DNA from 3 places in the Pseudocitrobacter sp. 2023LY-00077 genome. Region 3 is predicted to be linked to each of the others. Evidence: predicted binding sites of a transcription regulator. Region 3 holds the regulator's gene; each other region holds the start of a gene.

Region 1 (6,547 bases), on a different contig from region 3:
CGCAATCAGCTGCGCATCAAAATGAAATTTTCCCCATTGCCCCATATCCAGCTCCAGCTGGGAAAAACGCATTCCCGGCTGTAAATGGCTTTCCGGCTGACTCTCCAGCAGTGCCCCCATCCCTCCCAGCGACAGGTCAAAAAGCCGAAAATGCAGCGCCTGATTACCAGGGAGTTGGGCTTTGCCAAAGTAGGGCGGATGCAGCGGGGCCGCGATGCGGAAATACTCACGTCGCTGTATAAACCAAAGTGTCGGCGGAACGGGAACAATAAACGCCGGCAGCCCCTGATATTCTCCCGCCTGCAACTGTGTCACCGTGAATTCCATTTTAGCGCCGGCGGTTTCGGCGGTGATGGTGACGTTTTCCACCCGCTGTACTGCGCGGTTCTCGTATTCCTGACTGCCAAAATCGACTATCAGCGCGGTTTTGCTCACCTCCAGAAGGCGACTGATAAATTGCCCGCTTCCCCACGAGACGCGTAGCGGAACGTCATCGCGATGAAGATCGCGCAGAATATTCAAAACGGCCAGCGGGTTTTGTTTCAGGAATTGCGAAGGGTATTGATTCATCTGCTATCTCTTCTGGAGGATAAACCGTCTGGTTGTTATCGGTTTACGTCCAGGAAACTTCAGCCCCGGTAAAAAAAATTTTTGTTCGCTTTCTGCGCGGCGTGCGGGCGGGAAGGGCCTGTTCAGGTCAAACATATTCAGCATATGAATAAAATATAAGCGCGGCGGCGAGATTTTTAAGAGTAATTACCTATACTTGAAACATTAGCGGCGCAGAATGTCGGCGCTTTTTTTGAGGTTTTTTTAATTGGAGGATGGTGAAAATGGGTGTTATTGCCTGGATTATTTTTGGTCTTATTGCGGGTGTTATTGCCAAACTGATTATGCCGGGGAAAGACGGCGGCGGCTTTATTCTGACCTGCCTGCTGGGGATCGTCGGTGCGGTCGTGGGCGGCTGGATTGCCACCACGCTGGGCTTTGGCGATCGCGCGATGGGCTTTGATATGCACAGCTTCCTGGTTGCCGTTGTGGGCGCCATTGTCGTGCTGGGTATCTTCCGCTTCCTGCGCCGCAACAACTAAGCATCACGCTTCAACGGCCCCATTCGGGGCCGTTTTTCTTCCTTTTTGTTGATTCCCCACAAATTTTTCAGACTCTGTGCATCTGGCTATTGCGCGTTAAATAAAAATGAGAATAATTGGCATTCTTTATTCTAATAATTGGTCAGACAAACATTATGCGCTTTGCCTATCGTACGCTCTCGGGAATGATTACACTTGCTCTCGCCACACCGGCCCTGGCCGACAACGCTGAAACCACTATGGTCGTCACCGGTTCACAGGGGAGCAGTGAACTGCCCGTCTGGACCAACAGCGCCACCAAATCCGCTGTTGCGGAGAGCAAAACGCCGCAGGTCATCAATACCATCAGCGAGAAAGAAATTACTCAACGTCACGCTAACTCGGTCAATGAAATTCTGCGCTACGCACCGGGCGTCTCGACGGAAGTGCGCGGCAGCACCAGCTACATGAGCGAATATAAAATTCGTGGCTTTACCGTCGACAATGAATTTTATAACGGCCTGCAATTGCCCTATAACGTCAATGGCAACACCAAAGCGCGTATTGACCCGCTGCTGATTGAAAACGTGGATATTCTGAAGGGGCCGTCTTCGGTGCTTTATGGCAACGGTTCGCCGGGTGGTCTGGTGAACATCCAGGGAAAAAAACCGCAAACCGAGCCGCGCACGGAAGTAGGGTTTAACACCGGCACGCGCAACCTGAAAGAGGGGTATCTGGATTCCACCGGACGTATCCTCGACAGCGACTGGAGCTATCGCCTGCTGGGCAAAGCGCGTGAAGGCGATGACCAGCCGCACACCACGCGTTACGAAGATTATCTGGTTGCGCCGAGCATCACCTGGCAGCCCGATAACAAAACGCGTCTGACATTTGACGCGCTGGCGCAAAATACGCCGAGCCTGACGCCGTCCAATCCATTACCGCTTTCGTATCTGCGTTCCAGCTATGCCGGGCGTCGCGATTTTGCGGGTGATAAGTGGAGCGGTTTCGAACAGCGCCAGTGGATGGTGGGTTATAGCTTCGAGCATGAGTTTGACAGCGGTTGGGGCATCGCCCAGAAAGCGCGTTATTTTGACATCGATACTCATCAGCGCAGCGCTTATTCCACCGGAAATGCGGGCAGCGCCAACGTCTATGAACTTAACCGCTTTGCCTATACCACCGATGAAGATCTGCACAGCTTTAATATCGATAACCAGGTCAGTAAAACCTTCGCGCTGGGTGACTGGCAGCATCACCTGCTGGCGGGGTTCGATTACCAGAAACTGAATTCGCACTATAACTATCGCTACGCCTCGACCACGCCGGGCATCGATATGCTGCATCCGGATTACTCGCAGATCACCAGTGATAATTTAGGGCTCTACACCGCGCAGAAAAATCGTCTTTCTTACAACCAGAAGGGCTATTACTTCCAGGATCAGGTGGAGTTCGGCGGCCTGAATATTCTTGGTAGCATTCGCTATGATGAGTACCAGTCCGCTACCACGGATTATCTCAATGACCAGCAAAAAGCGTGGATCTCGCAGGATCGCGTGACTAAACGTCTGGGCGCGCTGTATGCCTTTGAAAATGGTCTGTCACCGTTTATCAGCTACTCAGAAGGTTTCCTGCCGGTATCGCCGCGCGGTAACCTGACCGCGCAGGATGTGAAACCGACCACCAGCAAGCAGCTGGAGGGCGGCGTGAAATACCTGCTGGCTGATTACGCGACGACCTTTACCGCGTCGGTGTTTAATATTCGCCAGAAAAACGTGGTGAGCGCGGACCCAAGCTGGAACTACCGCCAGACGGGGGAGATTGAATCGAAAGGCGCGGAGCTCTCCGTCGTCAGCCGTCCAACGGACAATATCAATCTGATTGCCAACTACGCCTATACGCACGCTATCAACACCGAGGATGAAACTTACGAAGGTAAGCGTCCGACGCAGGTCCCGGAGAATGCGTTTAACCTGTGGGGCGATTACACCTTTGACAGCAGCTTATTCAGCGGATTAACCGTGGGCGCGGGGGTACGCTACACCGGGCCGATGGAGATTTCTCCGGCCAATAACGAAGGCAAGCTGGGCGGTACGACGCAGTATGATATGGCGGTATCGTACGATATGTCGGCTATCGACAGCAGCCTGAACGGCTTGATGCTGAAGGCCAGCGCGCAGAACCTGACCAACAAAGAAACCTTCAGTTGCTACGACAGCACCAACTGCTGGATTGGCCGCGACCGCACGGTGCAGGTGGGGGCGAGTTATACGTTTTGATGGGGGGATTTTTCCCCCTCACCCTAACCCTCTCCCGCAGGGAGAGGGGACCGACCGTGCCAGTATTGCAGACCTGCGCTGGTTTTCTCCCTCTCCCTGAGGGAGAGGGCGGGGTGAGGGTGCATTACTTCGCCGCCTGAACCGGCGCATCCGGCACCGTATCGCACGGTTTCTCTTTCGGGCAAATCAAATCCAGCATCTTCAGCGTTACGCCGTTGGTCCAGCCAAAACCATCCTGCAACGGATATTCACCGCCGCCGCCGCCCGTCCCGGTGGAAGTAATGTCATATTTTTCCACCAGTTTTTTCTCCTTGTCATAGGTGTGCTGCACGTTGCTCAGGAAGCGCCAGGTGACGTCCATCGCCACTTTCTCCTGACCATAGTTCTGCAACCCTTCCACGGCGACCCACTGTAACGGCGCCCAGCCGTTTGGCGCATCCCACTGTTGCCCGCTGTTAATGGTAGTAGTGGTAATGCCGCCCGGTTTTAACAACCGGCTTTCCGTCGCTGCCGCTACTTTTGTCGCCCGTTCATGCGAAGCGGCATTCACGTACAGCGGGAACAGGGCGGCAGCGGTCAGCTGATTACGCACCTTGTGCGACTTCAGATCGTAATCGGCGTACCAGCCCTCTTTATCGTTCCACAGATATTTTTCGATAGCCTTCTGGCGCGCGTTAGCTTCGGTATCGTACTGGTTACTTTTCGCCGTATCACCCGCAGCTTTACTCCCCTCGGCAATCAGTTTTTCCATCTTATACATCAGCGCGTTCAGATCGACCGGCACGATGCTGGTGGTGCGAATGGTGCCCAGTTGCTGTGGGTTATCCATCCAGCGCGAGCTGAAATCCCAACCCGATGCGGCGGCGGAGCGCAGGTCGCGATAGATTTCCGTGGCGGGTCGATTTGGGTTTTTCTTCGCGGTAGTCACATCATCAAGCCACGATTCCGGACGCGGGGTGTCGTTATCATCCCAGTAGCGGTTGAGCAGCGTGCCGTCGCGCAGTTTGACCACCCGCTTGTTGGCGTCGCCAGGCTGAAGACTTTCCGCGCCGTCCATCCAGTACGCGTGCTCTTTTTCCATCTGTGGCAGATAGGTTTTCAGCGCATCGCTGTCATGTTTTGCCAGTAACTCAACCATCAGCGAGAAAAATGGCGGTTGCGAACGGCTTAAGTAGTAGCTGCGGTTGCCATTAGGGATATGCCCCCAGGTGTCGATTTCATAAGCGAAGTTCGCCACCATATCCGCCACTTTATCCCAGTGCCCGCTCTCCGCCAGGCCAAGCATGGTGAAGTAGCTATCCCAGTAATAAACCTCACGAAAGCGTCCGCCGGGCACGACATACGGTTTCGGTAGCGGCAGCAGGGAGCTCCACTTTTCCGCCGTTTCGCTGGTGCGGGTCAGCACCGGCCACAGGCCATCAATATGCTGGCGCAGCGTTTGCCCTTTGGGCGGCACATAGGTTTCGCCCGCCTGCGGTAGCGCAAAGTTCATCTCTACAAAGTGGCGCAGGTCAAAGCTGGTCTGACTCTTCTGCATGCGGTAATCCGCGAGGATCATCAACGGGTCGCTTTTAGGCACCGCGTCGGCGAAGGTTTTTTGATCGGGAAAGAGTGTCGCGCTTTGCACATCATTAAACAGCGGCCCAAGCAGAATATCAGGGGAGGCCGGGTACTCCTCCTGCGCCTGTGCGGCAAAGGCCAGCAGCAGGGCGCTTAACGTCAGGGTGTGGCGCGCAACAGGATGCGCAGCAATGTTCTTCATCGGTTTTCTCCATTTCGGCAAACAGCAGGAGTGCTGCAATCAACCTGATGAAAACCTTAGTTGAAATTCCTCTTCACCGTGGCGATTTGCGTGATTAATTGCTGTTTTTTCAGCGCGGATCGCATTGCGTCAGGTTAAAAAAAGAAAGCGGGTTATTCATTGGAATATCTTTTCGCTGTCTTGCTGGTCATTATTTTTACTGATGATTATTTGCACAGTTATCGCTCATGCATGTTCTGAAAGGGTGCAGTTAATTCTTATAAATAATAAGGGTGATAAGTTAATTTGTTTTAAAACAGTAGGTTAATTATTTGGCATGCCGGTTGCTATATGAATTCCATCTTGTATACCAACAGGAATTCCAACATGGCAGTGATGACCGGAAAAACACTTGGCGAATGGCAACAGGCCATTGCGCGTAATAGTGACAACGTATTTGCCTTATTAAATGACCATCTTCAGTCTCTGACTGCGCAGGATAATGCGTGGATCGTGCTTGCCAGCGAAACGCAGCTTCGCGAGCAAATAGACGCTCTGTTACCGCAATACCAACAGCAGCCAGAACGTTATCCGCTGTTTGGTATTCCCTTTGCGATTAAAGACAACGTTGATGCCGCTGGCTGGCCAACGACCGCAGCCTGCCCGGCGATTGCCCAGATCGCAGAACGCGATGCCACTGCGGTGGCGAAACTGAAAGCGGCGGGCGCGATCCTTATCGGTAAAACTAACCTGGACCAGTTTGCGACCGGGCTGGTGGGCACGCGATCTCCATACGGTGCCGTCGCGAATGCGTTTAATCCGGCTTATGTGAGCGGCGGTTCCAGCTCTGGCTCTGCGTCGGTGGTAGCGCGCGGGCTGGTGCCGTTTTCATTAGGCACCGACACTGCCGGTTCAGGCCGCGTGCCCGCCGGGTTCAACAATATTGTCGGGCTGAAGCCGACCAAAGGCTGGCTCTCAGCGACCGGTGTTTTCCCGGCCTGCCGTCTGAACGACACGCTTTCGGTGTTTGCCCTCACGGTGGATGACGCCTGGCAGGTTGCCACGCTCGCCGGAGGGTTCGACTCCGGGGATGCCTATTCCAGAATCAACCCGGCCGCTGCGCCTGCGACTTTTTCGCAAAACCCGGTACTCGCCATTCCGGATGCGCTGGTTTTCTTTGACGATAGTGCGGCAGAGCAGGCCTGGCAGGCGGCGCTCGGTGCGCTGCGCGAAAGCGGCGTGACCTTAAAGCCCATCGATTTCTCGGCGTTCTATCAACTGGCGGAACAGCTTTACCAGGGCCCGTGGGTGGCCGAGCGCACCGTGGCGGTGGGTGACACGCTGAATCACCCGGAGCAGATGGACCCTACGGTGCATACCATCATCGCCGCAGGCCTGAACTACAGCGCCGTTGAGGCTTTTAAAGCCGAATATCTGCGGGCAGAGCTGGCACGCAA
Region 2 (6,547 bases), on a different contig from region 3:
TACCTGATGGGTATTCGCGAAACGCCACGTGGAACCTACACGGCAGTGCAGGGCCAGCACTGGTATGAATTCGACATGATGGGCCAGGTACTGGAAGATCACAAACTGCCGCGCGGGTTTGTCGATGCCACCCACGAATCTATCGAAACGTCGAAAGGCACCGTGCTGTTGCGCGTCGGCAAACACAGCTATCGCCGCGATGATGGCGTGCACGTCAACACTATCCGCGACCATATTCTGGAAGTCGATAAATCAGGTCGTGTGGTTGACGTCTGGGACCTCAACAAAATTCTCGACCCGATGCGTGATGCTCTGCTTGGCGCGCTGGATGCCGGTGCCGTCTGTGTAAACGTCGACCTGGCACACGCGGGCCAGCAGGCGAAACTTGAGCCAGATACACCGTTTGGTGATGCGCTGGGCGTAGGGCCAGGACGCAACTGGGCGCACGTTAACTCAATTGCTTATGACGCCAAAGACGACTCCATTATTATTTCTTCACGCCACCAGGGCGTCTTCAAAATTGGCCGTGATAAGCAGGTGAAATGGATCCTTGCACCGTCCAAAGGCTGGAATAAACAGCTGGCGGGCAAACTGCTCAAACCGGTTGATGATAAAGGGAAACCGATTAGCTGTGATGAAAACGGCAACTGCCAGAACAGTGATTTCGACTTCACCTATACCCAGCATACCGCGTGGCTCTCCAGCAAAGGCACACTCACCGTCTTTGATAACGGCGATGGTCGTCATCTGGAACAACCAGCCCTGCCAACGATGAAATATTCCCGTTTCGTGGAATATAAAATCGACGAGAAAAAAGGCACCGTCCAGCAGGTTTGGGAATACGGTAAAGATCGCGGCTACGACTTCTACAGCCCGATTACGTCCGTCATCGAATATGAAAAAGACCGCAACACGATGTTTGGCTTCAGCGGTTCAATTCATTTATTCGACGTTGGTCAACCGACCATTGGTAAGCTCAATGAAATTGACTACAAAACCAAAGAAGTGAAAGTCGAAATCGACGTTCTGTCGGATAAACCGAATCAGACCCACTACCGTGCAATGCTGGTTCATCCACAGCAGATGTTTAAATAAGAAGGAATGGCTATGTCTACGAAATGGATAAAATCATTATTCACCGGCGTGGTACTCACCGCCGCGCTGGCGACGTCTTTTGCAGCATCGGCTTTCACCGAAGGCACGGACTACATGGTGCTGGAGAAACCGATTCCCAATGCCGATAAAACGCTGATTAAAGTCTTCAGCTACGCCTGCCCATTCTGCTACAAGTACGACAAAGCAGTGACCGGCCCGGTGTCTGAAAAAGTGAAAGATGTAGTGGCCTTCACGCCATTCCATCTGGAAACCAAGGGCGAATATGGCAAGCAGGCCAGCGAAGTGTTTGCTGTGTTAATTGCCAAAGATAAAGCCGCAGGCATTTCTCTTTTTGATGCTAACTCACAGTTTAAAAAAGCAAAATTCGCTTACTACGCAGCGTATCACGACAAAAAAGAGCGCTGGTCTGACGGTAAAGATCCCGCTGCCTTTATCAAAACCGGCCTTGATGCCGCGGGTATGAGCCAGGCTGATTTTGAAACCGCGCTGAAGGAACCTGCGGTTCAGGAAACGTTGGAAAAATGGAAAGCAGCCTACGATGTGGCCAAAATCCAGGGCGTTCCGGCCTATGTGGTTAATGGTAAATATCTGATCTACACCAAGAATATTAAATCCATTGACGCTATGGCAGACCTGATTCACGAACTGGCGAGCAAATAACACAGGGAAATGCTTATGGCTTTCATTAAGGGATTATTGAGAGACCTGCGCAAAACGCCGGTCGATACGCTGGTGAGGTGGCAGGAACGGCGCTTTCTGTGGCTGTTTATGGCTATCGCAATGGGCGCGCTTATCGTGCTGGCGCACTCATTCTTCCAGATCTATCTCTACATGGCACCGTGCGAACAGTGTGTTTATATTCGCTACGCGATGTTTGTGATGGTGTTTGGCGGCTTAATTGCGGCGATAAACCCAAAAAACATTATCCTGAAGCTGATTGGCTGCGTGATGGCGTTCTACGGCAGCATCATGGGGATCAAGTTTTCGATCAAGCTGAACGGTATCCATTATGCGGTGCATAACCCGGACCCCGACGCGCTGTTTGGCGTGCAGGGCTGTTCAACAGATCCTACTTTTCCCTTTAATCTGCCGCTGGCGCAGTGGGCGCCGGAATGGTTTAAACCGACCGGCGACTGCGGCTATGATGCGCCCATCGTGCCTGATGGCGTCACACTTAGTAGCACCCAACACTGGTTTGTTAATTTGTACCAAAGCTCAGAAGGCTGGTATCTCCTGCCGCCATGGCATTTTATGAATATGGCGCAGGCGTGCATGCTGGCTTTCGGAACTTGCCTGGTGCTGCTGCTGATTATGAGCGCAGCCTGGGGCATAAAGCTTATCAGAGGATGAAACAAGCCTGATGGCGCTGCGCTTATCAGGCCTACCGACAGTCCGTAACACATTAACAGAGCGGGCTATTCGTAGGCCGGGTAAGCGCAGGGCCACCCGGCAAAAAACTACCCGATTTGAACAGACAACATGCTTAAGCTTCCCATCTCCAGCCCGTCCACCGGAATCGTGATAGGCTCTTCGCCATCCCAGGCGCCCAGCACATACAGCAGAGGCAGGAAGTGATCCGCCGTCGGGTTCGACAATGCTCCCCCTTCGTGCTCCAGATAGTTCACCAGCGGATGCTGCTCCAGCGACCCTTTCCAGTTCAGGTTGGCTTTAACGTAGTCGTTAAACGACGTTGCCCACGGGTATGGCGTGCCATCTCCATGCCATTTCGCGGTCCGCAGGTTATGCACCACGTTGCCACTGGCCACCAGCATAATCCCCTCATCGCGAAGGCTGGCGAGCTTACGCCCCATCTCCATATGCCACGCCGCAGGTTTGGTGCTATCGATGCTTAACTGCACCATCGGAATATCCGCGTTAGGGTACATCTTGATCAACACGCCCCAGGAGCCGTGGTCAAAACCCCAGGCTTCATTGTCCAGCGTCACAGGCACCGGTGACAGCAGTTCAACTAATTTCTGCGCCAATGCCGGAGACCCTGGTGCCGGGTAGTGAATGTCATACAGCGCCTGCGGGAAGCCGCCAAAATCATGAATCGTTTTCGGCGTTTCCATGGCCGTCACGCCGGTTCCCCGGGTGAACCAGTGGGCGGAAATCACCACAATCGCTTTTGGACGAGGCAACGTCTCGCCAAGATGCTGCCAGGTACGGGTATAGATGTTGTCTTCCAGCACGTTCATCGGGCTACCGTGACCTAAAAACAACGCTGGCATTCGGGTACGAGACATGGTGTTATCCTCATAAAGAGTACGATGTAATAACACTACATTAACCTGTTTTAGACAGGGTGAAACTCAGATAAGCGTGATGATGATCTTCAGAAAATTTGAATGTAAGCTGGAGTAAAGACGCAATAAGCCTCTCGTAATGGACGACAATTTTTAGTATAAATGATAATCATTATCATAAGGAGTAAGCGATGTCGGTACCCTTAATTCTGACCTTATTAGCGGGTGCAGCCACGTTTATTGGCGCGATCCTTGGCGTTATCGGGCAAAAACCATCTAACCGCGTGCTGGCGTTTTCTCTGGGCTTTGCGGCGGGCATTATGTTGCTGATTTCCCTGATGGAAATGCTACCTGCCGCCTTGCATACTGAAGGCATGTCGCCCGTACTGGGCTACGGTATGTTTGTCGTCGGCCTGCTCGGCTATTTTGCCCTCGACCGCATGTTGCCGCATGCTCATCCTCAGGATTTAGTGCCCGCAGATGTTAAGCCCCTGCCGCCTAATATTCGGCGAACGGCGGTTTTACTGACCCTTGGCATCAGCCTGCATAACTTCCCGGAAGGTATTGCCACGTTTGTCACCGCCAGCAATAACCTGGAACTGGGCTTTGGCATCGCCTTTGCCGTCGCGCTGCATAACATTCCTGAAGGCCTTGCGGTTTCCGGGCCGATATATGCAGCAACAGGCTCCAAGCGCAAGGCGGTATTCTGGGCAGGCATTTCAGGGATGGCGGAAATTCTTGGCGGCGTTCTGGCATGGCTTATCCTCGGCAGTCTGGTATCTCCGGTGGTCATGGCGGCGATTATGGCGGCAGTGGCTGGCATTATGGTGGCGCTGTCGGTTGATGAATTAATGCCGTTGGCAAAAGAAATCGACCCTAATAACAACCCAAGCTACGGTGTTCTTTGCGGGATGTCGGTGATGGGACTAAGTCTGGTACTGCTACAAGCGATTGGCTTGGGCTAACATTCTGCGCCGTGCGGTAAATGAGTCGTATGGCGCATATCGTTTGTTTTCTACGTTACATATGCTAACTAAATATAATCTTAATTCCTGGTTATTTTATTGAAACATTTAAATTTTATTGATTTAATAATTACGAAAACAACTAACGTTGCCCCGAATATAATCAAGCGGTAAATACAATCCCCAAAAAGCATTAACAAACAAAATTGTTTAAGATTACCTTCTGCACGCATTTAATTTAACTAAAACCAGCTTACTATTTCTTACGATATACTCCAGCCTTAGCCCCCTCCCATTAAAAATATTAGCCCTCTTCACAAAGGATATATTGTATGAATTCAGGAAAAAAAGCATTACTGGCGCTAATGATGACCGCGCTCGCTTCAGGTTATGCGCTGGCGGAGGTTGATGGCGGCAGTGGTAAAATTACCTTTACCGGTCTGGTCATCAGCGCGCCATGCTCCATCAAAAAAGAGGATGTTGATAAAAAGGTTGATCTTGGCGATGTAACCGATACTTATATTAATACCAACATCCACTCTGAACCCGCCGATTCCAGCATTACGCTAGAAAACTGCGCTCTTAAAAACGCCGACGATGGTGCCGGCGGGACGATATCGAAAGTCAACGTCACTTTCACCAGTACAAGCGTCGTCAATGGCACTCAACTGCTCAGTAATACCTTTGCAGGCGGCGCCACCAATGTTGGTGTGCGTCTGAGGGACGGCGACGGTGTCAATATAACATTGGGTACGCCAAAAGAACTCATACTGAACCTGGATTCCACTACGCAAATCCTGCCGTTCCAGGCGTGGATGGAAAAAATCGGCTCCGATAATGTCACCGCTGGCGACGTCACCGCAACTGCAAACTATACGCTGATATATAACTAAGAATCCCGGTGGCCATGACGGCCACCCGTTCTTTTCTTCTTTGCACAACCCCCGGTATGGACGCCATGGATAACTGCAAGCTGCTCGCCACAGGCTGTGGGTTATTATTGGCCCTTTCCGCTCAGGCCGTTGAATTTAATTTAAACGTGCTGGATAAATCCATGCGCGATAGTGTCGACGTTTCCCAGTTCAAAGAGAAAGCCGCCATTGCACCAGGCGATTACTTCGTTTCCGTCACGGTCAATAAAAACCTTATTTCTTCAGGCAGGCAATTGAGCTGGAGAAAACAGGACGAAAAGATAGCGGTGTGCATCCCCGCTGAACTCGCCGATCAGCTCGGACTAAAAGAAGACATTCGCCAGGCGCTGACTGTTAAAGCGAATTGTGTCGACTTCAGCGCGCAGCCAGAAATCACTTTTAAACTGGATATGGCCAATCAGCAACTGGATATTGCTATTCCACAGGCTATGCTGGCGTGGAAATCCGATACCTGGATGCCGCCCTCTACATGGGACGAAGGCGTTGCGGGTCTGATGCTGGACTACAATTTATTCGCCAGCACCTATCGCCCAAATCACGGTGAGCACAGTGAAAACTATAATAGCTATGGCACCGCAGGGGCGAATCTTGGCGCATGGCGTTTACGCAGCGACTATCAAATCAGCCAGACTCAAAATTCCAGCAGCTCGCAAACCACCCGCAGCATCGCCCGAACCTATTTGTTTCGCCCGTTACCTTCACTGGGCGCCAAATTAACCCTCGGCGAAACTGATTTCAGTTCTAACATCTTTGACGCCTTTTCCTATGATGGCGCTGCCATTGCCAGCGACGATCGTATGCTACCGTGGGAGCTTCGCGGCTATGCACCACAAATCAGCGGCATTGCGCAAACCAACGCCACGGTCACAGTCAGTTATGCGGGCCGCGTTATCTATCAAACCAAAGTCGCGCCAGGGCCGTTTATCATCAGCGACCTCAACCAGTCAGTGCAGGGCACACTGGATGTAAAAGTGATGGAAGAAGATGGCCGGGTGAACAGCTTTCAGGTTTCCGCTGCCTCAACGCCCTTCCTGACGCGAGAAGGCCAGGTGCGTTATAAAGTTGCTACCGGGCGCGCTCGTCCGGATATCTCACACCATGTGATTGACGATACCTTTATCAGCAGTGAGGCCTCCTGGGGTATGCTGTCTAATACGTCGCTATACGGCGGCGTGCTGGCAGCAGGTAGCAATTACCGCTCGGAGGCCATCGGCGTCGGGCAAAACATGCTGTGGTTAGGGGCGATTTCTTTTGATGTCACGCACGCCAGCAGTACTTTTGACGATGG
Region 3 (6,547 bases):
CGCGCACTCGGAGGAGCAGTCCATACGGATTGCGCCATCTTTGTCGAGATGCATAAAGCGGAAAGTCTGGTCAACCTGATCGTTAACGATGGTCAGATTCAGCTTGTAGTATTCGCCGATACGTTTCCAGTATTCGATACCGGAACCACCCAGCGGATCGACGCCCAGCGTCAGGCCCGCTTTCTGGATAGCCGCCATATCGACAATATCCGCCAGCCCTTCAATGAATGGCTGCACCAGGTCCATCTCTTTCACATGACCGGACGCCAGCGCGGCATCCAGAGAAATACGTTTCACGCCTTTCAGGCCATCGGCCAGCAGCGCATTGGCGCGATCTTCCACCACTTTGGTGACGTTAGTATCGGCCGGGCCACCGTTAGGCGGGTTGTATTTGATACCGCCATCTTCCGGCGGGTTGTGAGACGGCGTAATCACAATACCGTCAGCCAGTGGACCACCTTTTTTGTTGTGGACCAGAATAGCGTTCGACACAGCAGGCGTCGGCGTAAAGCCGTTATTTTCCTGCACAATGACATCCACACCGTTTGCCGCAAGCACTTCGAGCACCGAGATAAACGCCGGTTCAGAGAGCGCGTGGGTATCTTTACCGACGAAGCAAGGGCCGGTAATGCCGTTTTTCGCACGATCTTCGGCGATAGCCTGCGCGATCGCCAGAATATGAGGTTCATTGAAACTCTGGCGCGCCGCGCTGCCACGGTGTCCGGAAGTACCGAACTTCACTGCATGCTCTGCGTTACCCACTTCCGGTTTCAGCACATAGTACTGAGACGTCAGCTGGGCGACGTTAATCAAATCACTCTGTTGTGCAGGTTGGCCCGCACGGTTATGGATTGCCATTGCTTGATCCTTCTTATGCAAGGGTTAGATTGTGCCGCATACCTTTTCGATTAATTCAGCGGGGAACTGCATAAATTGCATAATGTGTTCCACCATACTGCATTTACGACCCGTGTTGGTATTCGTGATCACCCAATATGGGGTTTCCGGTACCTGTTTCGGTTTAGTCTGATTACCGTTTTTCAGCAGGGTTTGCTCATTGGCGGCAAAGTAGACACGCGTACGCCCATGAAGTGATTCCGTCGCTTCGGCAAACGCGTTGTTATCCAGTTTGTAGAGCGTCGTCAGGATCAGCATAAAGCGATTGACGGCTTTTTTCTGCTCAGCATATTCGTCAGAGAGCAGCAGTTCACGCATCGCGCGAACTTTATCTTTCGCGGTTTTAACCGGTTTTACCTCGGCAACTGGAGCAACCTGAGCAGGCGCAACTTCAGCTTTGGCAACCGGAGCAGCAACAACAGGTTGTGATGCGGCGGAAAACTTCAGCATTCGCCGTAAAATGTCAGATGCGCTCTCGCCAATGTGCAGTGTGTGGGCGGCAATATAGCGATAGAGTTCGTCATCAACTTCGATCGTTTTCATCTTAATCCAGTGCAATTATTTTTTCTGAATACAAGTTGCTGGGATTATATGTTCAAAACCCAACAGCGGATAGCGTCATACCAGGATAGCGGCAAAAATGGGATAAAAATCGTATCTTGCCCCTGAACGTGAGAATGTCCAACATAATACCCTAACCCGACAGAGCGAAAAAAAGAACTTTGCTATGAAATTGAATACCCGAGCGCAATCTGCACAAAACCTGCACAATAATTCCCCCATTCTGCTCGTTCACGGCCTTTTCGGCAGCCTGGACAACCTTGGCGTACTGGCGCGCGACCTGGTGACCGACCACGATATCCTGCAAGTGGATATGCGTAATCACGGTCTTTCTCCGCGAGCGGATGAGATGAACTACCCGGCGATGGCCCAGGATCTGCTGGATACCCTCGACGCCCACAACATCGAGAAAGCCACGGTGATTGGTCACTCGATGGGCGGCAAAGCGGTGATGGCCCTGACCGCGCTAGCCCCGGAACGCATCGATAATCTGGTCGCTATTGATATCGCGCCGGTGGATTATCATGTGCGTCGCCACGATGAGATTTTTGCGGCGATTAACGCAGTCACCAACGCAGGTGTCTCCTCACGCCAGCAGGCCGCAACCGTGATGCGCGAATTTTTAGCCGAAGAAGGTGTGATTCAGTTTCTGCTGAAGTCGTTTGTTGACGGCGAGTGGCGCTTTAACGTACCGGTGCTGTGGGATCAGTACCCGCACATCGTCGGCTGGGAGACGATTCCGGCGTGGGATCATCCGGCACTGTTTATCCCCGGCGGAAATTCGCCTTATGTTACCGAAACTTACCGTAACGACCTGCTCTCGCAATTCCCACAGGCGCGTGCGCACGTCATTGCAGGCGCTGGCCACTGGGTGCATGCGGAAAAACCGGACGCGGTGCTGCGCGCCATCCGCCGATATTTAGCAGACTGATTAAAAACTCAACGACCGCGCGCCATTATGGCCGTGGTCGTTGGCGTGTCGGTTGCACTGATGTATGATTGCGCGCTGTCTGCACCGGGCGTTTCCCGGTAGCTTGTTTCCCCGAAGTCACTCTGAATCATGGCAAAAGAACAAACGGACCGAACGACAATTGATTTGTTCGCAAATGAGCGTCGGCCGGGAAGACCCAAAACCAATCCGCTTTCGCGTGACGAACAGCTGCGCATCAATAAGCGTAATCAATTAAAACGCGATAAAGTTCGCGGTTTGAAGCGCGTCGAGCTGAAACTCAATAACGATGCGGTAGATGCCCTGAACGAACTGGCAACCGCGCGCGATATGAGTCGCAGTGAGCTTATCGAAGAGATTCTGATGAGCCAGTTAGCCCTGCTTCGCGCGCAGGAAAAGCTCTGAAAATTTCATAAAATCCCGCTTTCATGTAGCAGAGTGTGCAGTCCGGTACGATTGCTGATTCCGCACCCTTCTCTGTTCTGCTATGATTGCCCTTATCTGTGGGCAATACGCCACCACCATATCATTAAGTTTCAAGAGGTTATTTAACTCATGGCAATCGTTGGCATTTTCTTTGGTAGCGACACCGGCAATACCGAAAATATTGCAAAAATGATTCAGAAACAGCTTGGTAAAGACGTTGCCGACGTGCATGACATTGCCAAGAGCAGCAAAGAAGACCTGGCTGCATTCGACATTCTGCTGCTGGGTATCCCTACCTGGTACTACGGTGAAGCCCAGTGCGACTGGGACGATTTCTTCCCGACGCTGGAAGAAGTTGATTTCAATGGCAAACTGGTTGCACTGTTCGGCTGCGGCGACCAGGAAGACTATGCGGAATACTTCTGTGATGCGCTGGGCACTATCCGCGACATCATCGAACCGCGCGGTGCGACCATCGTCGGCCACTGGCCAACAGCGGGTTACCACTTCGAAGCCTCTAAAGGCCTGGCCGATGACGACCACTTCGTAGGTCTGGCTATTGATGAAGATCGTCAGCCGGAACTGACCGCTGAACGTGTAGAAAAATGGGTAAAACAGATTTCTGAAGAGCTGCATCTGGAAGAGATCAAAAACGCCTGATTCTTGATGCGGCGTGACTTTTCAAATCACGCCGCATTAATAGGTAGAAGCAATCAAAATAATAGCTACAATTTTTTAACTTTTGAGCGTAAATCTGTACAATATCTTCTGAATTTAGCGAGTTTGCTGGTCAAGCCTCGTTTTCGAAATCTTTATTCGCCCAGGTCTTGCTGTTTTCATTTAGAAGGCGTCATTCTATAATGAGACGCATTACACTCGGTGCACTCTCTGTGATACTTCCGCGTTTGGAAGTCAATCGTTTAGCAACAGGACAGATTCCGCATGACTGACAACAATACCGCATTAAAGAAGGCTGGCCTGAAAGTCACACTTCCCCGGTTAAAGATCCTGGAAGTGCTTCAGGAACCAGACAATCACCATGTCAGCGCGGAAGACTTATACAAACGCCTGATCGACATGGGTGAAGAGATTGGTCTGGCGACCGTCTACCGCGTTCTGAACCAGTTTGATGACGCGGGCATTGTCACGCGCCATAATTTTGAAGGTGGCAAGTCCGTTTTCGAACTGACTCAACAACACCATCACGATCACCTGATCTGCCTCGACTGCGGCAAGGTTATCGAATTCAGCGATGATTCCATCGAAGCTCGTCAGCGTGAAATTGCCGCGAAACACGGTATCCGCCTAACCAACCACAGCCTGTACCTGTATGGTCACTGTGCTGAGGGCGACTGCCGCGAAGATGAACACGCGCACGATGGCGTAGAGAAGTAATTTCTTCGAGATTCTGAAAAGCCAACCTTCGGGTTGGCTTTTTTATTGCCTCTGTAAAGACAAAAAAAGCCGGAGACGCTTTAGGTCCCCGGCTCTGTGCAGGCCTTATTGTCTTACTTTGTCGTGTTATTACTGCGAATTTCCTGCCAGATTAACCCGCAATCTTTCTTCACGGCCTGATCGTTACCGGTTTTTCTCGCCAGAATGCACGCCTGATAATCGCTTACCCGCACGGTCTCCTGATTGGCAAACTGCTGGTGCGCCTTCTCCTGCTTCAGCACGTTCAGCACCTGCTGGCAGGCTTCGATTTTTTCCGGCGAGCCTTCTGCGGTGTTGATACAGGCGCTATAGGCATCTTTTAAACGCGTATCTTCTTTTGGTGCTTCAGACTGAGCGCAGCCCGCCAGCGCCGCGACCAGCGCAGCAATCATCACTATTTTTTTCATGTTATTAGCCTTATACGACACGGCGGGCTCTGCGGCCCGCCTGAATACTTATCAGAAGATGGTGAACGGTGCGATAACCATAAATTTCACGTCACGTTCATCCTGGAAGATGTTGCCGTAACCACCGCTCCAGCTCGGGATATCCGAGTGGTTGTCGTACTGGGTGAAGTGCAGTTTTAACAGAGTACCTTTCGCGCGCCCTTCCTGTACGGTGTATGCCACATCGAAGCTGTAAGAAGACTCTTCGATAGTTTTGTTTTTGTCGTAGTACGCGTCCGGGTTGATCTGCCAGGTAGACGGTTTGGCATCCCAGGCGTAGACGTATGATGCACCTACAGCCCAGCCCGGCAGGTTCCAGTTCTTCAGGTCATACATCGCACCGAAGAACACCGCTTTTTCGCCGTTGGCGTTGAAGTCAGAACGGTTATCCCACCACACATCGAGGCGACCGTTTGAGGAGGCGTAGGTTGGCGTCATACGCTGCAGGAAGTAGCCCTGCTGGCCTTCAGCCTTAACCCAGGTCCCTTCCAGACGCAGGTCAACCTGCCCCACTTTGTAACCGAAGGTCAGCGCCTGCAACCACGCGGTGCCGTCATAAATATCGTTTACGGTGCGGTCATCCACTTTATCGCGGGTACCGTAGAACTGATAGCTGGTAGACAGCGGGCTACCGGCGATATCAAATTTGTAGCTGGCTTTGGCAAAGTACTGATCGACATAGCCTTCCGCCTGACCAAATGCCGCTTCCAGCACCAGGTCATTTTTGAAGTCATATTTCATACCGATGGAGTGCAGATAATCGACTTTCGTGCGCTTATCGTTCTGGTAGAAATTATCCATTTCGATATGCCATGGGGCCTTATATTCATTGGTCCACATGTAGGAGAAGCTCAGCGCACCAGCATCGCCGTAATCAAAGTTCGCGCCCGCTTCTGCACCCTGATAGGTGCCTGGCATAAAGCTCCAGTGCGGCGCTAACAACGTTTGACCGGTCGGCTGAATATAACCACCACGCGCCCAAACCGGGCCATACTTAAATTTCGCAGCGGCTTTATAAAGGCTCACACCGCTTTTATCGCCGGAGTAATCTTCCGAGTAGCCTTTATTTTTAGACGAGAACGCAATTTCGTTCGGGTGACCACTTTCTGAGGATTCTGCCATTTCGATAGCGGTAAACGCCGCAATATCGAGGCCGAACATATCAGCAGCATAGCCGGACTGGAAATCGAGGTTGGCGTTCCAGGTGGAGTGAGAAAGGTTAGTTTTATATTTGTCGTTATCGGTCACATCTTTACGGTCACGCTCACGCTGCCAGTAATAGATGCCACCCGTTAACGTGGAGTCATCGATAAAGCCTGCTGCACTCGCCTGGGGAACAACGACCAGGCCCGACATTGCTGTGACACCGGCAATAGCCAGCGCCAGCGTACTACGTTTGCCACTGAACGTACGCATATGTGTATCCTCTTTGACTTTTAAAATGCCGCTGCAAAGCAGAGGCTAAAAATAAAAAACTGATAAAAAAGTAGCGGGTGAAAAGCACCTTTTGCTACAGGATTAGAGTATTTTTCGCGACGCGAATTATCAATCCTTTTTCGCAAGCAAAATGCAGGACTATGACAAAGCGCACATATTTCGTTGCGTCTTGTAACAAATGCGATTTATTAACATTAAGCGGCGCAATGCCTTATCTCATCAGGGGAAAATGTTAATTGCGCAGGTTGCGAGGATGTATCTGGGTGAAATGATGCAAACGGGTGATGCCTGCATAAAAAAGATTAATTCGCATCGCGAATATGAGAGACAAAAAAAACGCCGCAGATGCGGCGTTTTTCACAAGCAGAAACTTACTCGCCCGCTTTCGCCCAGGTGT

The links. The regulator Fur, encoded in region 3, represses iron uptake genes when iron is present. The targets are predictions, from matches to a motif close to ATAATAATGAGAACNACTATCAA.
Region 1: the regulator Fur is predicted to act here: its motif matches at 1,192-1,214, upstream of ACWWFX_RS07520 (TonB-dependent siderophore receptor).
Region 2: the regulator Fur is predicted to act here: its motif matches at 3,525-3,547, upstream of zupT (zinc transporter ZupT).

What each region holds. Positions count from the first base shown of each region.
Region 1 is NZ_JBSPEI010000004.1:240,926-247,472, forward strand. It holds gene ycgR (flagellar brake protein YcgR) at 1-570, opposite strand, end outside; gene ACWWFX_RS07515 (GlsB/YeaQ/YmgE family stress response membrane protein) at 834-1,091, shown strand; gene ACWWFX_RS07520 (TonB-dependent siderophore receptor) at 1,247-3,349, shown strand; gene ACWWFX_RS07525 (alpha,alpha-trehalase) at 3,474-5,111, opposite strand; gene atzF (allophanate hydrolase) at 5,478-6,547, shown strand, end outside.
Region 2 is NZ_JBSPEI010000005.1:220,542-227,088, reverse strand. It holds gene ACWWFX_RS09055 (aryl-sulfate sulfotransferase) at 1-1,095, shown strand, start outside; gene ACWWFX_RS09050 (thiol:disulfide interchange protein DsbA/DsbL) at 1,108-1,776, shown strand; gene dsbI (protein-disulfide oxidoreductase DsbI) at 1,792-2,466, shown strand; gene ygiD (4,5-DOPA-extradiol-dioxygenase) at 2,574-3,362, opposite strand; gene zupT (zinc transporter ZupT) at 3,554-4,327, shown strand; gene ACWWFX_RS09030 (fimbrial protein) at 4,660-5,220, shown strand; gene ACWWFX_RS09025 (fimbria/pilus outer membrane usher protein) at 5,277-6,547, shown strand, end outside.
Region 3 is NZ_JBSPEI010000007.1:153,173-159,719, reverse strand. It holds gene pgm (phosphoglucomutase (alpha-D-glucose-1,6-bisphosphate-dependent)) at 1-858, opposite strand, end outside; gene seqA (replication initiation negative regulator SeqA) at 883-1,440, opposite strand; gene ybfF (esterase) at 1,625-2,389, shown strand; gene ybfE (LexA regulated protein) at 2,519-2,812, shown strand; gene fldA (flavodoxin FldA) at 2,963-3,493, shown strand; gene fur (ferric iron uptake transcriptional regulator) at 3,776-4,228, shown strand; gene chiQ (ChiQ/YbfN family lipoprotein) at 4,342-4,674, opposite strand; gene chiP (chitoporin ChiP) at 4,726-6,129, opposite strand; gene glnS (glutamine--tRNA ligase) at 6,522-6,547, opposite strand, start outside.